2 regions of the Bacillus sp. FDAARGOS_235 genome follow, and region 1 is predicted to be linked to the other one. Evidence: predicted binding sites of a transcription regulator. Region 1 holds the regulator's gene; the other holds the start of a gene.
The links. Region 1 encodes Rex, which represses fermentation and respiration genes when NADH is low (regulators of the CRP and FNR family bind a similar motif). Its sites were predicted from a motif close to TTGTGAAATATTTCACAA; they were not measured.

Region 1 (10,134 bases):
GAAGATATAGAGCTAATTATCCCGCCGTTATCTTTATGCACAGACAATGCAGCAATGATTGCAGCTGCAGGTACAATTGCATACGAACAAGGAAAACGTGCGACATTAGCTTTAAATGCAAACCCAGGCTTAGATATTGAAGCATAGTTATACACAAAATTAACCACAGCTTGTGGATAAAACCCATATTATCTGTTGATAATGTGGGTTTTATTGTGTATATAAACTGTTAATAACTTTTTTGTTAAATGTGGATAATGTGGAAAAGTTATTTTGATGTTTATTTTATAAAGGTGGATATGTGTATAACCTTGTGGATAAAACGGATGAAGTCTGACCTTTAAATGAATTCTTTTTCGGGAAATAAAAACGAGAAGATATCCTAAAAAACTTTTGAAAAATCCTCCTCTTATCATATTGGTTGCTGCAATTGTCAATCTTTGTCGGGAAAACGATGTTTCTTGTCGAATTGTTTATATATTTTAAGTTAAGGTATGTGCATTCAAAAAATCGTCGATATAATTTCATGTACTACGAAACTGATTCTAAAGGGAAATAAAAAGGATGTCATCTAGTCAAAAATCCTCGACTGATGAGACATCCTTTTTGTTTAAATTAGCTTATATATGCAGTTCTTCCCATTCTGCCATACAGGCTTCAAGTTGTTCTTGTAATGTTTGTTTTTTCGTTGTAATCTCACTAGCCTTTTCATAATCTGCATATATTTCTGGTAAGCAAAGCTGATCCTCTAACGTAGCAATTTCTTCTTCTAAGCTTACGATGTTTTGTTCTAGTTCTTCGATTTTTCGAGTGCGTTGACGTTCTAATTGTTTACGCTCTTTTTCTTCGAGATAATTTAATTTTTCTTGAGCTACAGTTTTTTGAACAGGTGCCTGATTTTCTTGCTGTTCTTGTTGTTCAAATGCTGCGCGTTCAATCATTTCATTTTTCTTCTCCACATAGTAATCGTAATCACCTAAATACTCTTGCGCACCTTCTGTTGATAATTCGACAACTGTAGTCGTTACGCGATTAATGAAGTAGCGGTCATGTGAAACGAATAGAAGAGTTCCTGGATAATCAATTAAAGCATTCTCCAAAATTTCTTTACTATTTAAATCAAGATGGTTCGTTGGCTCATCGAGAATTAATAAATTGGATTTTTGCATCATAAGTTTTGCGAGAGCTAATCGGGCCTTTTGTCCACCACTAAGAGAAGATACTGGTTTTAGTACATCATCCCCTGTGAATAAAAAATTACCTAATATAGTGCGAATTTCTTTTTCGGGTTGAAGCGGATATTCATCCCATAGTTCATTTAAAACGCGCTTAGAAGATGTTAAGTTAGCTTGCTCTTGATCATAATAACCAACAGATACATTTGATCCGAAAGCAACATCTCCATGTAATAGCTGTAACTTATTCACAATGGATTTTAATAATGTGGATTTTCCAATTCCATTCGGTCCAACTAAGGCAACACTATCTCCCCGAGTTAAGCGCATATTTACATGTTCAATAATAGGATCCTCATCATAACCGATGGTTGCATCTTTTACTTGTAAAACATCATTTCCACTTTGTTTTTCAATATCGAAGTGGAATGAGGCTGATTTAGAGTCACCTAATGGTCTGGTTAATAATTCCATTCTATCTAATTGTTTACGACGGCTTTGTGCACGTTTTGTCGTAGATGCACGTGCTATATTTTTTTGAACGAAGTCCTCAAGTTTAGCGATTTCATCTTGTTGCTTTTCGTAACGCTTTATTTCTTGTTCGTATAGGGCTGATTTTAAGTCTAAATATTTACTGTAGTTACCAACAAATCGTCTGCTTTCTTTATTCGAAATTTCATATACTTGTGTAACAAGCTTATCTAAGAAATAACGGTCATGAGAAACGATTAAAATTGCGCCAGGATAACCTTGTAAGTATTGCTCAAGCCACGTTAATGTTTCGATGTCTAAATGGTTTGTAGGCTCGTCTAAAATAAGTAAGTCTGGTTTCGTTAATAATAATTTCCCAAGAGCTAATCTCGTTTTTTGTCCGCCACTTAACGTAGAAATTGTCGTCTGATGCGTTTCAACAGGGAAACCAAGACCGCTTAAAATGGAGCGAATATCTGCTTCGTACTGATAGCCGCCTTGATCTTTATAATCTAATTGCAATTGGTCATAATCAGCTAATAATTTTTCATATGTAGCGGCATTTGAAAAGTTTTCTTCTTTTCCCATTTCTTGCTCTAGCCTTCGAAGTTTTGTCTCCATTTGCTGTAGGTGTGTAAAGACGGTTAGCATTTCATCCCAAATTGTTAATGATGTTTCTAATCCAGTATTTTGAGCTAAGTACCCAATTGAGACATCTTTCGGTTTTATAATTTCGCCGCCATCATGAGATAATTCACCGGCGATAATTTTTAATAATGTAGATTTTCCGGCTCCATTTCGTCCAACTAAAGCGATACGATCTTTCGTTTGCACTTCCAATTTTATGTTTGCAAGAATCGTTTCGGCACCGTATAATTTTGAAAGCCCGTTTACTTGTAATAAAATCAATGTTTTCACCTCAAATAATTTCTTAACTTTGCCATGTTTATATTTCTCAATCATACTAAAAATAGTGTATAGTTTAAAATAAAGAGAGAATACTTCTTCTCTTTATTATACAAGGAAATTCATAAGTACTAAACTTCTGTATTCGATTCAAGTATATGAATAAAGATAGGAAGAGAGGAGAGGTTATATGGATCAGCAGAAAATTCCGCAAGCCACTGCTAAACGATTGCCTCTATACTATCGATTTATCCAAAACTTATCTCTTTCTGGTAAGCAACGTGTTTCATCAGCCGAATTGAGTGAAGCGGTAAAGGTTGATTCCGCAACTATTCGAAGAGATTTCTCATACTTTGGAGCATTAGGGAAAAAGGGATATGGATATAACGTAAATTATTTATTATCATTTTTCCGTGAAACACTCGATCAAGATGATATAACACGTGTAGCGCTTATTGGAGTAGGTAATTTAGGGACCGCTTTCTTACATTATAATTTCACGAAAAACAATAATACAAAAATTGAAATGGCATTTGATGTTAGTGAAGAGAAAGTTGGAACAGAAATCGGGGGTATTCCTGTATATCATTTAGATGAATTAGAAGAAAGGTTATCAAATGATATACAAGTGGCAATATTAACAGTACCCGCTACAGTAGCGCAATCTGTAGCCGATAGATTGGCAGAAACAAACGTGCACGGTATTTTAAACTTCACACCAGCACGCTTAAATGTGTCAGAGAATATAAGAATTCATCATATTGATTTAGCTGTAGAGCTACAAACGCTTGTTTACTTTTTAAAGAATTATCCACAATAAAACGCAGAGGAGGTGACCTCTGCGTTTTATTATTGTTTTTTCTTTGTGAATTTCACTAATATAAGGCGAAGTGCCAAATTAAAATCAATTGTTGCCATAACTGCAAATAGTATTGTCCACATATTCCAGATTGTATCTGTCACGTTCGTAATGGCGAAACGTGTAAAGATACATCCGAGAAGGAAATACAATGCAGCCATGAACAATGGTGAGTTTCTCATACAAAAAATCCTCCGATAAAGCCTTGCATTTTTTCAGCTTCTTTAATCATTTCTTGAATTTGTTCATTGCTCATGAAAATCTGTCCAATGGCAACTAATGTATTCATTGCTACATGGGCTGCTATAGGAACGATAATGCGTTTCGTTTTTACATATAAGAAGGCGAATACGAGCCCCATAGAAGTGTATACCAATAGGTGAGTAAAATCAAAATGAATCGCTGCGAATACGAGTGAACTAATAATAGCAGCAACGAAGAAATTAAATCTCTTATAAAGTGTACCAAATAAAATTTTTCTAAATACGATTTCTTCTAAAATAGGTCCGATTATAGATATAACAATAAGGAACCAAGGTGTCGTTCTTGCGATGTCCATAAGTCGGTCTGTATTCTCAGATCCAGGTGTAATCCCTAATAGATACATTTCAATCATACCTGCAATACTTTGTGAGATGATTGCTAAGAAGAACCCGATAAAAATCCACCCGATTGTAGCTGGAACAGAAGAGCGCATTGCATCTAAATGCCTGTCACGAATATCTGTTCTAAGTAACCAAATTACAACGCATAGTGCAATGAAAAAGCTAATAATAGACCAATGTCCGGTTATTAGTTGAAACTTTTCCTCGTTGGTAAATCCTCTATTATCGTATAGTCCGGTTTTCAGAAGAAGTGGTAATCCGGCAATACCCGACAATTGCATTAAAATGTATGTAACGATAATCCACCAATATTGTTTCTTCAAATGGTTTAACCATCCTTTCTAACTCTAGTGTATGAGATAAGGCAGGATAACATGTAATATGCTACCTACGATATAAACTTTCATTCGAATTATGTTTTTTTTGTAAATCTGCATTGGAAATTAAAATAGAAGACAGGAAAAAGTTGTGTGTGTAGCGAAAACAACTTAGGGTGTCTTTCATATTGTAACATACGAGTAGTGGAAACAACGATTCATATAGTAAAGGTAGTAGAAGAAGGATTTTATATAGAAGAGTATATATAGTAATTTGCGAAAAAATTATGATTTTTTTACTTGCAAAAGAAATTGAGATTATTTATTATTATAAGTGTGTTAGCACTCGGGTGACTCGAGTGCTAATAAAAAATTTACATAACACAATGAGGAGGTTATTGTTCATGCTAAAGCCATTAGGTGATCGCGTTGTAATTGAGCTTGTTCAAGCAGAAGAAAAAACAGCAAGTGGTATTGTATTACCAGACACTGCAAAAGAAAAACCACAAGAGGGTAAAGTTATTGCAGTAGGTACTGGTCGAGTGCTTGAAAATGGTGAGCGTGTTGCTTTAGAGGTAGCAGCAGGTGATCTTATCATCTTCTCAAAATATGCAGGTACTGAAGTAAAATACGAAGGTACAGACTACTTGATTTTACGTGAAAGTGACATTTTAGCAGTTATCGGTTAATTATATAAATCTTAAAAATTCCAAGGGGGTCAATTATTATGGCAAAAGATATTAAATTTAGTGAAGAAGCACGTCGTTCGATGCTTCGCGGTGTCGACACTCTTGCAAACGCAGTAAAAGTAACGCTTGGACCAAAAGGTCGTAACGTTGTACTTGAGAAAAAATTCGGTTCACCACTTATTACAAATGATGGTGTAACAATCGCAAAAGAAATCGAATTAGAAGATGCATTCGAAAACATGGGTGCAAAATTAGTAGCAGAAGTTGCTAGCAAAACAAACGATGTAGCTGGTGACGGAACGACAACTGCAACTGTATTAGCGCAAGCTATGATTCGTGAAGGTCTTAAAAACGTAACAGCTGGTGCAAACCCAATGGGTCTTCGTAAAGGTATCGAAAAAGCTGTTACTGCTGCAATTGAAGAATTAAAAGCGATTTCTAAACCAATTGAAGGTAAATCTTCTATCGCACAAGTAGCTGCTATTTCTGCGGCTGACGAAGAAGTAGGTCAATTAATCGCTGAAGCAATGGAGCGCGTTGGTAACGACGGCGTTATTACTTTAGAAGAATCTAAAGGATTCACAACGGAATTAGACGTAGTAGAAGGTATGCAATTTGATCGTGGATATGCATCTCCTTACATGATTACTGATTCTGACAAAATGGAAGCTGTTCTTGATAACCCATATATCTTAATTACTGACAAAAAGATTTCTAACATCCAAGAAATCTTACCAGTATTAGAGCAAGTGGTACAACAAGGTAAACCACTTCTTATCATTGCTGAAGATGTAGAAGGCGAAGCTTTAGCTACATTAGTAGTGAACAAACTTCGTGGTACATTCAATGTAGTGGCTGTTAAAGCTCCTGGATTTGGTGACCGTCGTAAAGCAATGCTAGAAGATATCGCAATCTTAACTGGTGGCGAAGTAATCACTGAAGAATTAGGACGTGACTTAAAATCTGCTACAGTTGAATCTTTAGGACGCGCTGGTAAAATCGTTGTAACGAAAGAAAACACAACTGTAGTTGAAGGTATTGGAAACACACAACAAATCGAAGCTCGCATCGGTCAAATCCGTGCGCAATTAGAAGAAACAACTTCTGAATTCGATCGTGAAAAATTACAAGAGCGTCTTGCTAAATTAGCTGGTGGCGTAGCAGTAATTAAAGTAGGTGCAGCAACTGAAACTGAGTTAAAAGAGCGCAAACTTCGCATTGAAGATGCACTTAACTCAACTCGTGCAGCAGTAGAAGAAGGTATCGTTGCAGGTGGTGGTACTTCACTTATGAACGTATACACGAAAGTAGCTTCTATCGTAGCTGAAGGCGACGAAGCAACAGGTATCAACATCGTACTTCGTGCACTAGAAGAGCCAGTTCGTCAAATCGCAATCAACGCTGGTCTAGAAGGATCTGTAGTTGTAGAGCGTCTAAAAGGCGAAAAAGTAGGCGTTGGTTTCAACGCAGCTACTGGCGAATGGGTTAACATGCTTGAGTCTGGTATCGTAGATCCAGCTAAAGTAACTCGTTCTGCACTTCAAAACGCAGCATCTGTTGCAGCTATGTTCTTAACAACTGAAGCTGTAGTTGCTGATAAGCCAGAACCAAATGCACCAGCAATGCCTGACATGGGCGGCATGGGCATGGGCGGTATGGGCGGAATGATGTAATAAGCATCACTCTGTGAAGCTGTTCAATGTATAAATAGTTAATTAGAAGAAGGCTACTTCCTTGATAAAAGGAGGTAGTCTTTTTTGTTGTTAAGATGTATATAAAAGGTTTCTGGAAGGTCGCAAGTTTAGAGAGAGAATGGAGGGGAATATTCAAGCTTCTTTTATTACGATAATATTCAATATAATTCCAATTGAATATATAATTCTTTTAACATTTATGATACAGTCAAAAGGGATTTTTCTTATTTTTTAGTCGAGATAATAAGTCTCCTAGTTCTTATTGTCTATGAGAGAAGATGGCGGTAGCCTAGTTAGTGAGGTATATGATGCAGATTAAAGAAAATTTGGGTAGAAACATTTTTTCGAAAATATTAGTAGTATGTGGTTTGGCGATGTTTATCATTACACTTTATAGTTCATTTCAAATAGAGAAATCTACCTATTCTTCGGTCGCTGTGTTAATTCTGGAGATAGTAGCAACTATTTTGGTGCTCGGAATAATATCATTTTTAGCAAATCGTTTTTTAACAGTTAATCAATTTTTGCTCATTCTCATAGTTACAGCCTTTGCAATTAGGTTGTTATGGATCATTTTTGAAAAAACAGTACCTATCTCGGATTTTTCTGTAATGTATGAAAGTGCTCAACAAGCTGTAAAGGGTAATTTTGCATTTATTACAGATGAATACTATATGAGTTGGACATACCAATTGGGATTCACATATTATGAGGCTATATTAATAAAAATTTTTGGTAATCATCTGTTTATATTGAAGTTATTTAATATTTTTTGGAGCGTAGGTACTGCCGTGATTATTTATTTTATGGGTAAAACCATTTTTAATGAATACAGTGCGAGAACTGCGGCAATATTTTACGCGTTTTACATACCTAATATTATCTATAGCTCTGTATTAACAAATCAATATATTTCTACCTTTTTCTTTTTTTTAGGACTGTATGTTTTAATTACAAAAGGTTTTTCAACTAAATACGGTTGGGGTTTAACAGGGTTACTGTTAAGCATTGGAAATATTATGAGACCGTTAGGAAGTTTCTTTTTATTGGCGGTTTTTGTTTATGTATTAATTTATAAGATACTTCCGTTTAGAAAAAAAGAAACGTTTAACTACGTAAAAAAATTAGTGGGAATAGTGATTGTATATTTTCTAGTGATGCAAATTGTAAGTATTTTCTTAATGAACACGGGATTAGCGAAAAAACCATTGTCGAACCAAATGCCATATTGGAAATTTGTTGTGGGATTCAATTATGACTCGATTGGTGGATGGAATCAGCCAGATGTTGTTTACCTTAGTCAATTTAAACTTGGGAAGGAAAGAAATGATGCTTCCGTTGCTTTGATCAAGGACAGATTGAAGGACAAAGAGAAAGTTCGTCAATTACTTGTATTGAAAGTTGAAAAAATGTGGAGTAATCCTGATGATGCACCTGGTTGGGCTTTGGAGTGGGGGGAACTGAATAAACCACACTTACAACAAATGCTGACAAAATATGAAAGGCTTATGTATATTACATGTTGTATATTTGCGATTGGTACCATTTCATTATATAGAAGAAATGATTCAATATATCCTCTTTTATATATTTTGTTTGGTGGATATGTGGTTATTCATTTGTTTGTCGAAGTTCAAACTAGGTATCGTTTTGACATTTTGCCCGTTATGTTTTTATTTGTGGGATACGGGGTATTTGTAATAAAAAATGGTGTTACACGATTAATGGGTAGAAAACAACAGAAAAAAGTTGAATAATAGGATAAAACACAAAAAACATTTCTATATGGAAATGTTTTTTGTGTTTTAGTGGGAAAGAAATTAATTTCTGTAGAATTTTGTCGCTTTCTCTCTTGACCACATCGACACTTCATTGTTAGAATCTAGGAAGATAATATAAAACGATCCTTCATATATCCTCAATGATATGGTTTGAGAGTCTCTACCGGGTTACCGTAAACAACCTGACTATGAAGGCAGTGTGTCTTATATTTATAAAGAGCGGAGACTATCTTTCTTTATAAAGCCAGACCCCTGCCTTTTCTTTGTTATGAGACTAGAGGCGGAGGACTGGCTTTTTTTATTATATTGGTAATGCTTTTCGCCAAATTGGTGAAAATATTTATATACGAGAACTAACGTTGGGGTGATTATTTTGAAAAAGCAGCACGATACAATTATCGTTTTAGATTTTGGAAGTCAGTACAATCAGTTAATAGCACGTCGAATTCGTGAGTTCGGTGTATACAGTGAACTTCATCCACATACAATTACTGCGGAAGAAATTAAAGCAATGAATCCAAAAGGGATTATTTTCTCTGGTGGACCAAATAGTGTATACGGTGAAGGTGCATTACATTGTGATGAAAAAATCTTTGAACTAGGATTACCGATTTTCGGTATTTGTTACGGTATGCAGCTTATGACACAACACTTCGGTGGTAAAGTAGAACGTGCAAACCACCGTGAGTACGGAAAAGCTGTTCTTAAAGTAGAGAACGAATCAAAATTATATACGAACCTTCCAGAAGAGCAAGTTGTATGGATGAGTCATGGTGACTTAGTAACTGGTTTACCTGAAGGATTCGTAGTAGACGCAACAAGTGAGTCTTGCCCAATTGCTGGTATGAGCAATGAAGCGAAAAACTTATACGGTGTACAATTCCACCCAGAAGTACGTCACTCTGAGCACGGTAACGATTTAATTAAAAACTTCGTATTCGGCGTATGTGGTTGTTCTGAAGGATGGAACATGGAGAACTTTATCGAAGTAGAATTAGAGAAGATCCGTGAAACTGTTGGAGACAAAAAAGTACTATGCGCACTTAGTGGCGGTGTAGATTCTTCTGTTGTAGCAGTATTAATTCATAAAGCAATTGGCGACCAGTTAACATGTATTTTCGTTGACCACGGCTTACTTCGTAAAGGTGAAGCAGAAGGTGTTATGAAAACATTTAGCGAAGGCTTCCATATGAACGTTATTAAAGTGGATGCACAAGAACGCTTTATGAACAAGTTAAAAGGTGTAGAAGATCCAGAACAAAAACGTAAAATTATCGGTAACGAATTCATTTACGTATTTGATGATGAAGCTTCTAAATTACAAGGTATGGACTTCCTAGCACAAGGTACACTTTACACAGACATCGTTGAAAGTGGTACAGCAACTGCACAAACAATTAAATCTCACCATAACGTTGGTGGACTTCCGGAAGACATGCAGTTCAAATTAATTGAGCCTTTAAACACGTTATTTAAAGATGAAGTACGTGTATTAGGATCTGAATTAGGAATTCCTGATGAAATCGTATGGCGTCAACCATTCCCAGGTCCAGGACTTGGTATTCGTGTATTAGGTGAAATCACAGAAGAGAAATTAGAAATCGTTCGTGAATCTGATGCGATTTTACGTGAAGAAA
Region 2 (10,134 bases), 2.3 Mb from region 1:
GCTACAATTTCATTACAGGATTAGCTTTTGACCACAAATTCCAAGTCTATTATTTAGGTGGTGCTATAGCTACATACGCCGCATTTATAGATACTAAAAATAGGATTAAAAATAAAATTTATAAGACAGCGTAATTTAAAAGGAATCCTTTATGGTTTCCTTTTTTCTATGCAAAATAAAAAAGAAGCGGATTCGCTACTTTTACTTGTTCCAATCTTTAAAATCGGTATATTTACTATAAGCTGTTTCGGTTGCATTTCCTTGCCAACGATTCTTAGCGTTTTCTCTTTTATCTTTCACATTAAGTTCGCTTATATCTTCATTTTCGCTTAGCCATTCTGGATTATCATAGCGTATTTATTGTTGAACATCCCTGTTTTAACGTTTTGAATCGTTCGCCTAAAATTTATTATACAAAATAAAAATAGCTACTCTTGAAAAGTTTCACATTTTATTTTAAATTAAATGCAATTTAATAAAATACACCTCTCATACATCACTGTTTTTTCGTTTATTGAGTCCGTTTGTTTTGTACAAAAAAAGCACCTAAATGGGCGCTTTTCACCGAATCATCTTTTTTTATATCTTTTTCTTCTGCTTCTTTTTACTTCCTTCATTTCTTCTTGCATAACTAGTTTTTCAAGGTATAAACGTACTAGCTTATAATCACTCTCTTTTCGCTGCTTTTCTTTCTCTTCTTTTTCTCTCTGCTCTCTTCTCTTTTCCTGCTCTTCCTGCTCTTCCTGCTCTTCCTGTTCTTTCTCTTTCTGCTCTCTTCTCTTTTCTTCCTGCTCTTTTTTCTGTTCTTTCTCTTCAATACATATGTCAACCAGTTTACTAAAGAAAATAATCTTACTATGCTTCTTTTTACCAGGTCTCAATACGAAAAGAATAAAAGTTATGATTGTAAAAATCCAGAAACCTGTTACGGTAAATCCACTAATCTGCATAGAATTAGTGGATCCATTAATCATCTTTGCATTAACGAAAAATCCAGTCGCAAGTACAGAAAATAAAACCGTAACAGCTGGTAGAATCATTGAATCCATTTTAAGTGGATCATGGTACTCAGATAAACTTTCTATTCTTGCTTTCACATACTTTAAATCATTTTTTTCTAACTCCATTAATTTATCCTTATTAGATAAACTATCAGTATCATTAGAAAACTCCTTGGTATGTACATAACTATCCACGATAAATTCAACAAATTTCTTATCTTTTTTATAAAGCAGATTTTTTTTAAAATCCTCTTGGTCCTGTTGTGTAAATTTAGACACTAGCATTCACCCTCAATTTCGACATTTAAAATTAATCAAAAGTAATACTATCTTTTTATCTAAATTTTAAATTAATATTCAAAAAATGAATAGCAAAATCTTCACTATTACACTATCCTTGTATCTAAAGTTAATGAGAAGTAACCTTTTTTATAAATTCCTTTATATCACTTATGAATCTAGTATAGAAAACACTAAACTCAATAAGAAACACAAAAGCCACGACACTCACGCACCGTGGCTAAATATTTAAATGTAATTGGTCTTTTAGTCCTTATTGCGGATTCTTACCTCCCATGCCAGTTCTCCAGTAACATTTTGATAAAGCGGCTATGATCATTGATTATGAGCGCATAGATACGTTATCCCCACGTTATGCTCTTTTCAAAGAACGAGTAACTGTAGGAATATCGTATCATCGATTCCAATGTAAAAAGGCACCTGATTTAGTGCCCAAAATAGTGCCCTAAAGGGCGATACTGGGCCGCCTGGCATTATTTCACTGACATTTAACCAAAGTGATAATACTGCAACTAGCCCAACTACCCTCGTATTACCAGCTATTAGTGTAGGCGTTAATGAAATAGTAAAGTTAGAAGGGGTTTTCCGAACTAATTATACTTCTCTAATTCCTCTCACAGAATTTAGTGTATCTTCAATTCTTATTCTGAAAAGAGATGCCTTTATTATTACGGTTCAGTCAGAATCTCAAGATAATATTCAAAAACCAGCGAATGTTTCAACTAATTGAACACACAATGTTTCAGTAGTCTGGATAGATACCCCTCCCCCGGCACTTATATATACAGTCTAAATCTGAATGCCTCGGGAATTGGTACATCAACTAACACTATTAATGAAAGTAATTTAACTGCTACAGTAATTAACATTTAAAGTTTAATTACAACGTTAATTTATTTTATCTTTTACGACTTTAAGTTGTACCCTTATGCTAGAAGAACTCCTAGCTTTTTTGTTCACCCAACACAATCTTACAGTAATTCCCTTTTATCAGAATATAGTGTGTAGCTGACTATAAATATTATGTTCACAGAAAAAAGGCCAACAATACAAGATCGTTAGCCTCTACTTTCCATATTCGCACCTTTTATCACTTTACTTCCTAACAACCGGAATCCACATTTCACCAAATAATAAGCCATTTCTCTGCCCCATCTCAACCGTTGTATTCGGTCCACCAACATAGGCAAAATCCTTTGCTTCTGGTAAAGCTTGACCGAAGGCGATGCCAGTAAGCTTATTACTTAGCTCTTCAGCCGTCTTACCTTCACCTTTCACTACTACATATTCCCCCTTAGGAAACTGAATCACTCTAGATTCTTCTTCTATTTGTGCTTCTGTCATGACACCCGCATAATACATCATTTTGTTATTCACCGCTTCGCTCACGGAAAAAATGTATTCATTTGTAGCTAAAGCTTTTAAAGTGTCCAGCCTTCCATCTTCTTTAACAGCCGACCAAAAGTCTTCCTTTTCTTTATTTATTCCAGCAAAGTCTGTGTATTCACTCTTAATTTCAGTTCCAATACCTAACACGATAAAGCTATCTTTTTCTTCTATAGTATAATTTTTCATATACAAAACCTGCCTCTTTTTTTATTAATCAAACGATTTATCTTTTCATCTGATACGTTTATAATACCTTTAAACCATGTCAAAAAATGATACTGTTTAGGAGACCAAAATGAAAAAAGTCGAACGGATTAATACAATTATGCGGTATATCAACAACCGCTCCCACTTTACAATTTCTGAAATCATACGAGAATTTAACATCTCACGATCGACAGCTATTAGAGACATTAGAGAAATTGAAGCTATGGGGATGCCACTTGTCGCTGAAGTTGGAAGGACCGGAGGATATTTTGTTATGCATAACTCTATCCTGCCCGTTGTTCGCTTTACTGATAATGAAGTGAAAGCTCTTTTTATTGCCTTTATGGCTACGAGGAATCAACAACTTCCCTATCTAAAAAGTCGTCAGTCATTAGCAGAAAAACTACTAGGACTCATTTCAGAAACCCAGCAAGATGACCTTGTTCTTTTAAATCAACTCTTGCTGTTTGAAGGGACTAACCCTCATAATCCCGATCTACTTGAGCTTTCTGACCTCCCCCATCCTATGTTAGAAAAACTCATTCAACTCCTTCTTTTGGATAACCATTTATTGATTACCATCAAAGAAGAAAAGGAAATCAAATCTTATCCAATTTATCTACTACACCTTTATCAAGAAAAAAGCCATTGGATCATTGAAGGGTTTGACTTAAAAGAAGAAAAGAAGATAATGTTTCCTGTCGATGACCTCACCAATATCGAACCATACACGACGAAAAAAAGGCTAAATAAGAAAAAGATTTTAGAAAAACTAAGTAAGAAGGACGAAATAATCAACTTGGTACTTGAACTTGGACCAAAAGCGATTGCCCAGTTCAAAAAATACCATCCTTTAAAAGGATCAATATCTTATACAAATCCTTACCAGTCTACAGCCATTTTAAAAACTTTTATCAATGTTAACAATCCCGATGAAGTGACGGAAATAACAAATTGGCTACTTTTCCTAGGGAAGGATATTAAAATCAGGGAAATACCCGATGAAGTATTAGCAGATTTACAAAAACGAGTGTGCTTATATATTCCATAAGCAGTGAGCCTCAAATATTAAGCTTTATCACTGGACAATCATCCTATTTTTAAATACCATTTCATTTACTACAATGAGAGCATGAAAAATAATAAAAGCACGGAAAATCTCCCGTGCTTTTCTAAACGTATATATTATTCCTGAAGGTTTCGTTTATCTCGTTTCTTACCCTAACTGACGTTTAAATGCTTTACTAGCAAAGAAGTAAGCAATAACCATGATTCCGACGCACCAAGCGAGGGCAATCCAAATATCGTTTCCAACAGTTCCTTCATATAATAGAGCACGAATCGCATTCACAATTGAAGTCACAGGCTGGTTCTCAGCGAACGCACGAACAATTTTTGGCATCGTTTCGGTAGGGACAAAGGCCGAACTAATAAATGGAAGAAAAACTAGCGGGTACGAGTAAGCAGTCGCCCCTTCCATAGACTTCGCTTTCAATCCTGGAATGATAGCTAGCCATGTTAGCGCCAACGTAAACATCCCTAGTATCCCAGCTACTGCAAGCCAATCTAGAATATTAGCGCTGGAACGAAAGCCCATTAAGAGTGCAACAAGAATAACCACCACGATAGTAAGTACATTAGCAACAAGAGAGGTTAAAACGTGGGCCCACAATATAGATGAGCGCTTAATAGGCATCGTAATGAAACGTGCCATCAGCCCACTCTTTACATCCGTAAATAGTCGCACGGAAGTGTAAGCTACACCGGATGCGATAGCCATTAGCAAAATTCCCGGCAATAAATAATTGACGTAATTTTCCGTTCCTGTTTTTATTGCGCCGCCAAACACGTAGACAAATAATAGCATCATCATAATCGGTGTAATCGCTACCGTAATAATTGTATCCGGACTGCGCATAATGTTACGCATTAAACGACCTAGTAATACACCAGTTTTACTTTTCATTTACATCTCCTCCTTTTTACCGATAATCGCAAGGAAGATTTCTTCCAATGTCGGTTGCTTTTCGATATACTCCACTTTTGCCGGTGGGAACATCTCTTTTAGTTCAGCAAGAGTACCTGTCGTAATAATTTTTCCGCCATGCAAAATAGCGATACGGTCTGCCAGTTGTTCTGCTTCCTCCAAGTACTGAGTCGTAAGCAAAATAGTTGTACCGCTACTGGCAAGTTCCTTAACTGTATCCCACACTTCGATTCGCGCTTCAGGATCAAGTCCAGTCGTTGGTTCGTCAAGAAAAATAATTGCTGGCGCTCCAATCAAACTCATCGCGATATCAAGCCGGCGCTTCATTCCGCCTGAATACTGATCTGCCCTTTGGTTTGCCGCATCAGTCAGGCTAAATCTTGCAAGTAGATTGTCAGCAACTTGAGCGGGATTGGAAACACCACGTAACTTGGCGATCATTATCAAGTTTTCCCTCCCAGTAAGCATACCGTCTAAAGCTGCGAACTGCCCTGTCAAACTGATACTTTGACGAACATGATCTGGTTGACGCTGTACATCAAATCCGCAAATGCTTACTTCACCGCCATCTTGCTTCATTAGCGTCGAAAGGATGTTGACCGTTGTTGTCTTTCCCGCTCCATTTGAGCCTAGCAGCGCGAAAATTTCTCCACGCTGCACCTCAAAATCTACCCCTTTTAAAACTTCCTTGTCTTTAAAGGATTTTTTCAAGCCTTTTATAGAAATCGCTGCATTACTCATACTTTTTTCCTCCCTATAAAGTGAAACTTTAATCAGTGGGGGTTTTGTTCATCCCCCACTGATTATTAGTTGAATCAATCGGGCTTTTACGGGCAATTGATCCCCGACCTAACTTCTTTGCTTACGCTGAATTTTGAGGTGGGGGTCTTACTGCCCGTTAATGCGGGATAAAAATGTTTTGCGAAGATAATTTATTTACCTCTACCTATTTAGTATCACTGATATTCTGTATTACTTAGTACTGAGTTAAAAATATAACTGAATAGCTATGGTGGCAATTCATATGTGTAACCAGCTAATCAGTCGGTATTACTTATTCCATTTATTTTTTTCTCAATTTCGTCATAATACTTTCATTCAAATCTTCACGATACTTGGAGACGTAAGTTTTAGCGTTTGCCACTAGTTCGTCAGCAAAGGATGCCACGTCATCCCCAGTAATGTCAAGCACTTGTCTTCCTTCCGCTGCACCCGCTTCGAACAAATCGATTAATTCATACTGTATGTGTAACATATCCATCCCGTTACCCGCTGAGAAATTCCACATGTAGTTTTGAATTTTCTTAAATACAAATTGGTAGTCCTCTGGCAGAGCCTCAACTCGTGCCATCATCATTTTGTACTCTTTTTTATCACCAATTAACTTTTTAAACATTTCTAACATCTTATTTTCCTCCTTTTTTATAAAACCGAGCAAGAAATTCCCAAAGTATCGGCCGGAACATTTTATCTTATGAACCTATTTTGACTTCAAGACGTTAATTTTTGACGATACAAAATCCCATTTTTTCCAAAACAATTCAAGCTCCTGGCGGCCTTCTTCATTTAATGAATAAAACTTACGAGGCGGTCCCATATCTGATGGTTTCTTTTCAATATTCACAAGCTTTTTCTTCTCTAATCGTACGAGGATGGTATACACCGTACCTTCCACAACTTCGGTAAACCCAAGATCATTCAGGTGGCGGGTAATCTCATAGCCATACGTTTCACGGCGACTAATGATTTCCAGTACACACCCTTCCAGTGAACCTTTCAGCATTTCAGTTAAATTTTCCATGTCCTGATCCTCCTTTACCCCCTATTCTGTCTGACTTATATTCAGTATTACAGAGTACTAAGGCGAATTTTTTACTGAGTGGTTTTTTTGAATTCATACTATTCAGTATCACTTATTACATCTACATTGTATGACTAAGTAGTGATAGATGTCAACTGATTTTCAAATTTTTTCTAAAATCCGCTATTACCTATTGTCTACTGCAAATATTTTGAGAAACAACACTACTCAGTATTGCTTATTACAAGTACATTGTATGACTAAGTAGCGATGAATGTCAACTCGATTTTTATATTTTTTCTAAAATCAACTATTACCTATTCGATACAGCCTATTTTCTTTTTTTATTTTGCCCCATACCTATCCCACTAAGAAAAGAAAATACCCCAAAACAAAAATTCTACATTTTTATTTTGGGGCGCTATACTATACCAAAGTTAATGAATATGGCTAGCTCTTCTTATTAATAAGACAGATCATTTTTTATTACGATAACATCATAGCCATATCTTCTGCTGCATTTGTAATCAGTTTTAAACCGAATGTTTCTTGTAATACATCAAGTACGCCAGGTGAAATAAATTCAGGAGCCTTTGGACCGATGCGAATATCTTGAATTCCAAGACTAAATAGCCCGAGCAAAATGGCAACTGCTTTTTGTTCAAACCATGATAGGACAATACTTACTGGCAATTCGTTCACTTCACATTGAAAAGCATCTGCTAAAGCAGCCGCTATTTTCACTGTAGAAATGGAGTTGTTACATTGTCCTAAGTCAATGTAACGCGGAATTTCCGTGCCAGGTACAACACCGTAATCCACATCATTAAAGCGGAATTTCCCACAAGAAGTTGTTAAAATAACCGTTTCTGGCGGAAGTGACGTTGCTAATTCACGATAATATTCTCCGCCTTTTCCCGGTGCATCACAACCGGCGATAACAAAGAAACGCTTTATTTTCCCTTCTTTTACTGCATCAATAATTTCTGGAGCTAATGATAATACTGTATTATGATGAAACCCTGTAACTAACTGTTCATCCGACTCCATATGTACTTCTGGAAGTTCTAGCGTTTTTTGAATTAATGGTGTAAAATCATCATTTTCAATTTTTTGTATACCCTCTAAGCCTGCAATGTCATATGAAAAGAATCGATCAGAGTACGAGCCTTTAATTGGCATAACACAGTTCGTTGTAGCTAATATGGCACCAGTAAATTTTTCAAAAAGGCGTCTTTGATCATACCATGCCTTACCGATGTTTCCTTTTAAATGTTTATATTTTTTCAGCTGCGGGTATCCGTGTGCTGGTAGCATTTCAGAATGCGTATAAATATTAATGTCTTTTCCTTCTGTTTGCTTTAATAGTTCTTCTAATGCAAATAAATTATGACCCGTAACTACAATTGCTTTACCTTCTACACGATTTTGTGTAATTTGTACAGGCTCTGGCACACCAAAATGATTCGTATGTGCCTCATCCAATAACTCCATCACCCGTAAAGCTGATTTCCCAACTTTCATAGCCATATCAATATGCTCTTGTTCGTTAAAATTAGAATTTGTTAATGTCATATATAAAGCTTCTTGTGTTGTAGCATCTACAAATGCATCCGTATACCCTAGCTGAGCAGCATGAGTACGATAAGCCGCAATTCCTTTTAGCCCAAACACAATCGTGTCTTGTAAACTAGCAATCGTTTCATTCTTTCCACAAACACCCATTACTTTACATCCGCCTGTTGGCGTTTGTTCACATTGATAACAAAACATATCATCCCACCCTCTCCCAATCATTCATTACACCTTAAGCATAATACCCATTGAAAAAAAGTGATGTGATATCAATCACAATAATATATAAAGATTTGTGACAGTTCATATTGTTGACATAATATTTTTATTGACACTAAAAAATATACATTAGTGTGTCCACATCTTTCGATACTTTTAAATAGCTAAATAATTAATTTGGAGAAATATATACAACGAAAAAAATTTTTGAATCCCTTGTACAAATAGTTGCAATTCATCACATATGAAAATAGATATAAAAATACGCTCTTCTTTCTATCATTCAATAGAAAGAAGAGCGTATTTTTAATTTTAAGGAACTGTCATTTTTTATTAAAGTCTTTATTGTAAACCTTTTTATTTACAATACATTTACACTATCTTAACATTATTTACATTATTTATATGATATATTTAAATAGAACCTACTTAAGAAATTTCATGTATATTGTATCTTTGTGATCTCTTATCTGATTGATAAAAAGATCATGTTATATTTTTATAGCAGGGGTGAATTAGGATGACTGAAACTTTAAAAACACTTATAATGCTTGATGCTACTTACGTTGTTATTGCAATTATGACGGTACTAGTATTTGTATACTTGGAATTAAAATCTCAGTAATATATGCTGGCATAATCGACAAATTCAGCATTTAAATATAGTTAGAAGAAAGAGAGGAGAAAATTATTTCTCCTCTCTTTCTTCTAACAATGTCTTATTTTAGTAAATCCAATGTATGTAAAAGTAACCCTTTGTCCCCTACATCACCATGACCAGGTACGACAGAATTCATATTTTTATATCGTTTCAATACATTTCCAATCGATACAGACCATTCATTTACGTACGCATCCGCCACATTTCCTAAATCTTTTGCTTCCGCAGATTTTACTAAACAGCCTCCAGCTAAAATTTGATATTGTGGCAACCAAACAACAATATTATCTTCTGTATGTCCTTTCCCTGGATAGAACGTTTCTACTTTTGTATTGCCAAACTTCAAACTCGTAATTGTTTGTAAATCTCCAAGTGGCTCTTCATATCCACTTTTCTTTGCTAGTTCCGCAGTTAATGCTGTACTATGTGCTTTAATGCCTCTTTCTTTCAACGTTGTTATTCCGCCAATTCGATCAGCGTGCGCATGTGTAATAATGACATCCGTTACCCGCTTCTTAAATTTCTTTTCTACCATCTCGATCAATTCCTTCGTTAATTTGTCATCCCAAGAAGAATCAACAAGTACTAATCCTTTAGAAGTAGTAAGAACTAGACCGTTCGAAGGAACCGCTTCTCCATTAAAATAACCTAACTCCGTATGAACCCATACATTTTTGTTTAACTGAGATATTGAAATAGTTCCCGTCTCATTTTTTATTACTTTTTGCTCTAGCTTTTGTTCTGCTTTCACAGAAGAAATTGTACTAATAAATTGAGTTATTCCTAGTAAACTAACACATACCCCTAATTTTAATAATGTATTCTTTTTCATTTTCTCCATCCTTCCTTTCAAACTAAATAGTTATTACCTATATTAGACAATTCATCTCCAATCTTTGTTCCATCATGTCTTACATATTTTTTTAGAAATAATAAAAAAGCGTACAAAATGTTGTACGCTTTAAAACTTAACCTTTCACTCCATAATTCTCAA

Region 2: the regulator Rex is predicted to act here: its motif matches at 8,522-8,539, upstream of hcp (hydroxylamine reductase).

What each region holds. Positions count from the first base shown of each region.
Region 1 covers NZ_CP020437.2:2,666,265-2,676,398, reverse strand. Annotated here, with positions in the region: gene tsaD (tRNA (adenosine(37)-N6)-threonylcarbamoyltransferase complex transferase subunit TsaD) at 1-147, shown strand, start outside; gene A6J74_RS15490 (ABC-F family ATP-binding cassette domain-containing protein) at 621-2,555, opposite strand; gene A6J74_RS15485 (redox-sensing transcriptional repressor Rex) at 2,743-3,372, shown strand; gene A6J74_RS15480 (YdiK family protein) at 3,402-3,593, opposite strand; gene A6J74_RS15475 (CPBP family intramembrane glutamic endopeptidase) at 3,590-4,339, opposite strand; gene groES (co-chaperone GroES) at 4,738-5,022, shown strand; gene groL (chaperonin GroEL) at 5,061-6,695, shown strand; gene A6J74_RS15460 (glycosyltransferase family 39 protein) at 7,025-8,473, shown strand; purine riboswitch at 8,605-8,706, shown strand; gene guaA (glutamine-hydrolyzing GMP synthase) at 8,871-10,134, shown strand, end outside.
Region 2 covers NZ_CP020437.2:4,944,471-4,954,604, reverse strand. Annotated here, with positions in the region: gene A6J74_RS27925 (hypothetical protein) at 1-134, shown strand, start outside; gene A6J74_RS27915 (hypothetical protein) at 570-1,280, opposite strand; gene A6J74_RS27905 (GyrI-like domain-containing protein) at 2,397-2,876, opposite strand; gene A6J74_RS27900 (helix-turn-helix transcriptional regulator) at 2,986-3,948, shown strand; gene A6J74_RS27895 (ABC transporter permease) at 4,114-4,863, opposite strand; gene A6J74_RS27890 (ABC transporter ATP-binding protein) at 4,864-5,625, opposite strand; gene A6J74_RS27885 (DUF1048 domain-containing protein) at 5,948-6,289, opposite strand; gene A6J74_RS27880 (PadR family transcriptional regulator) at 6,365-6,685, opposite strand; gene hcp (hydroxylamine reductase) at 7,172-8,458, opposite strand; gene bla2 (BcII family subclass B1 metallo-beta-lactamase) at 9,199-9,972, opposite strand; gene A6J74_RS27860 (glycoside hydrolase family 25 protein) at 10,109-10,134, opposite strand, start outside.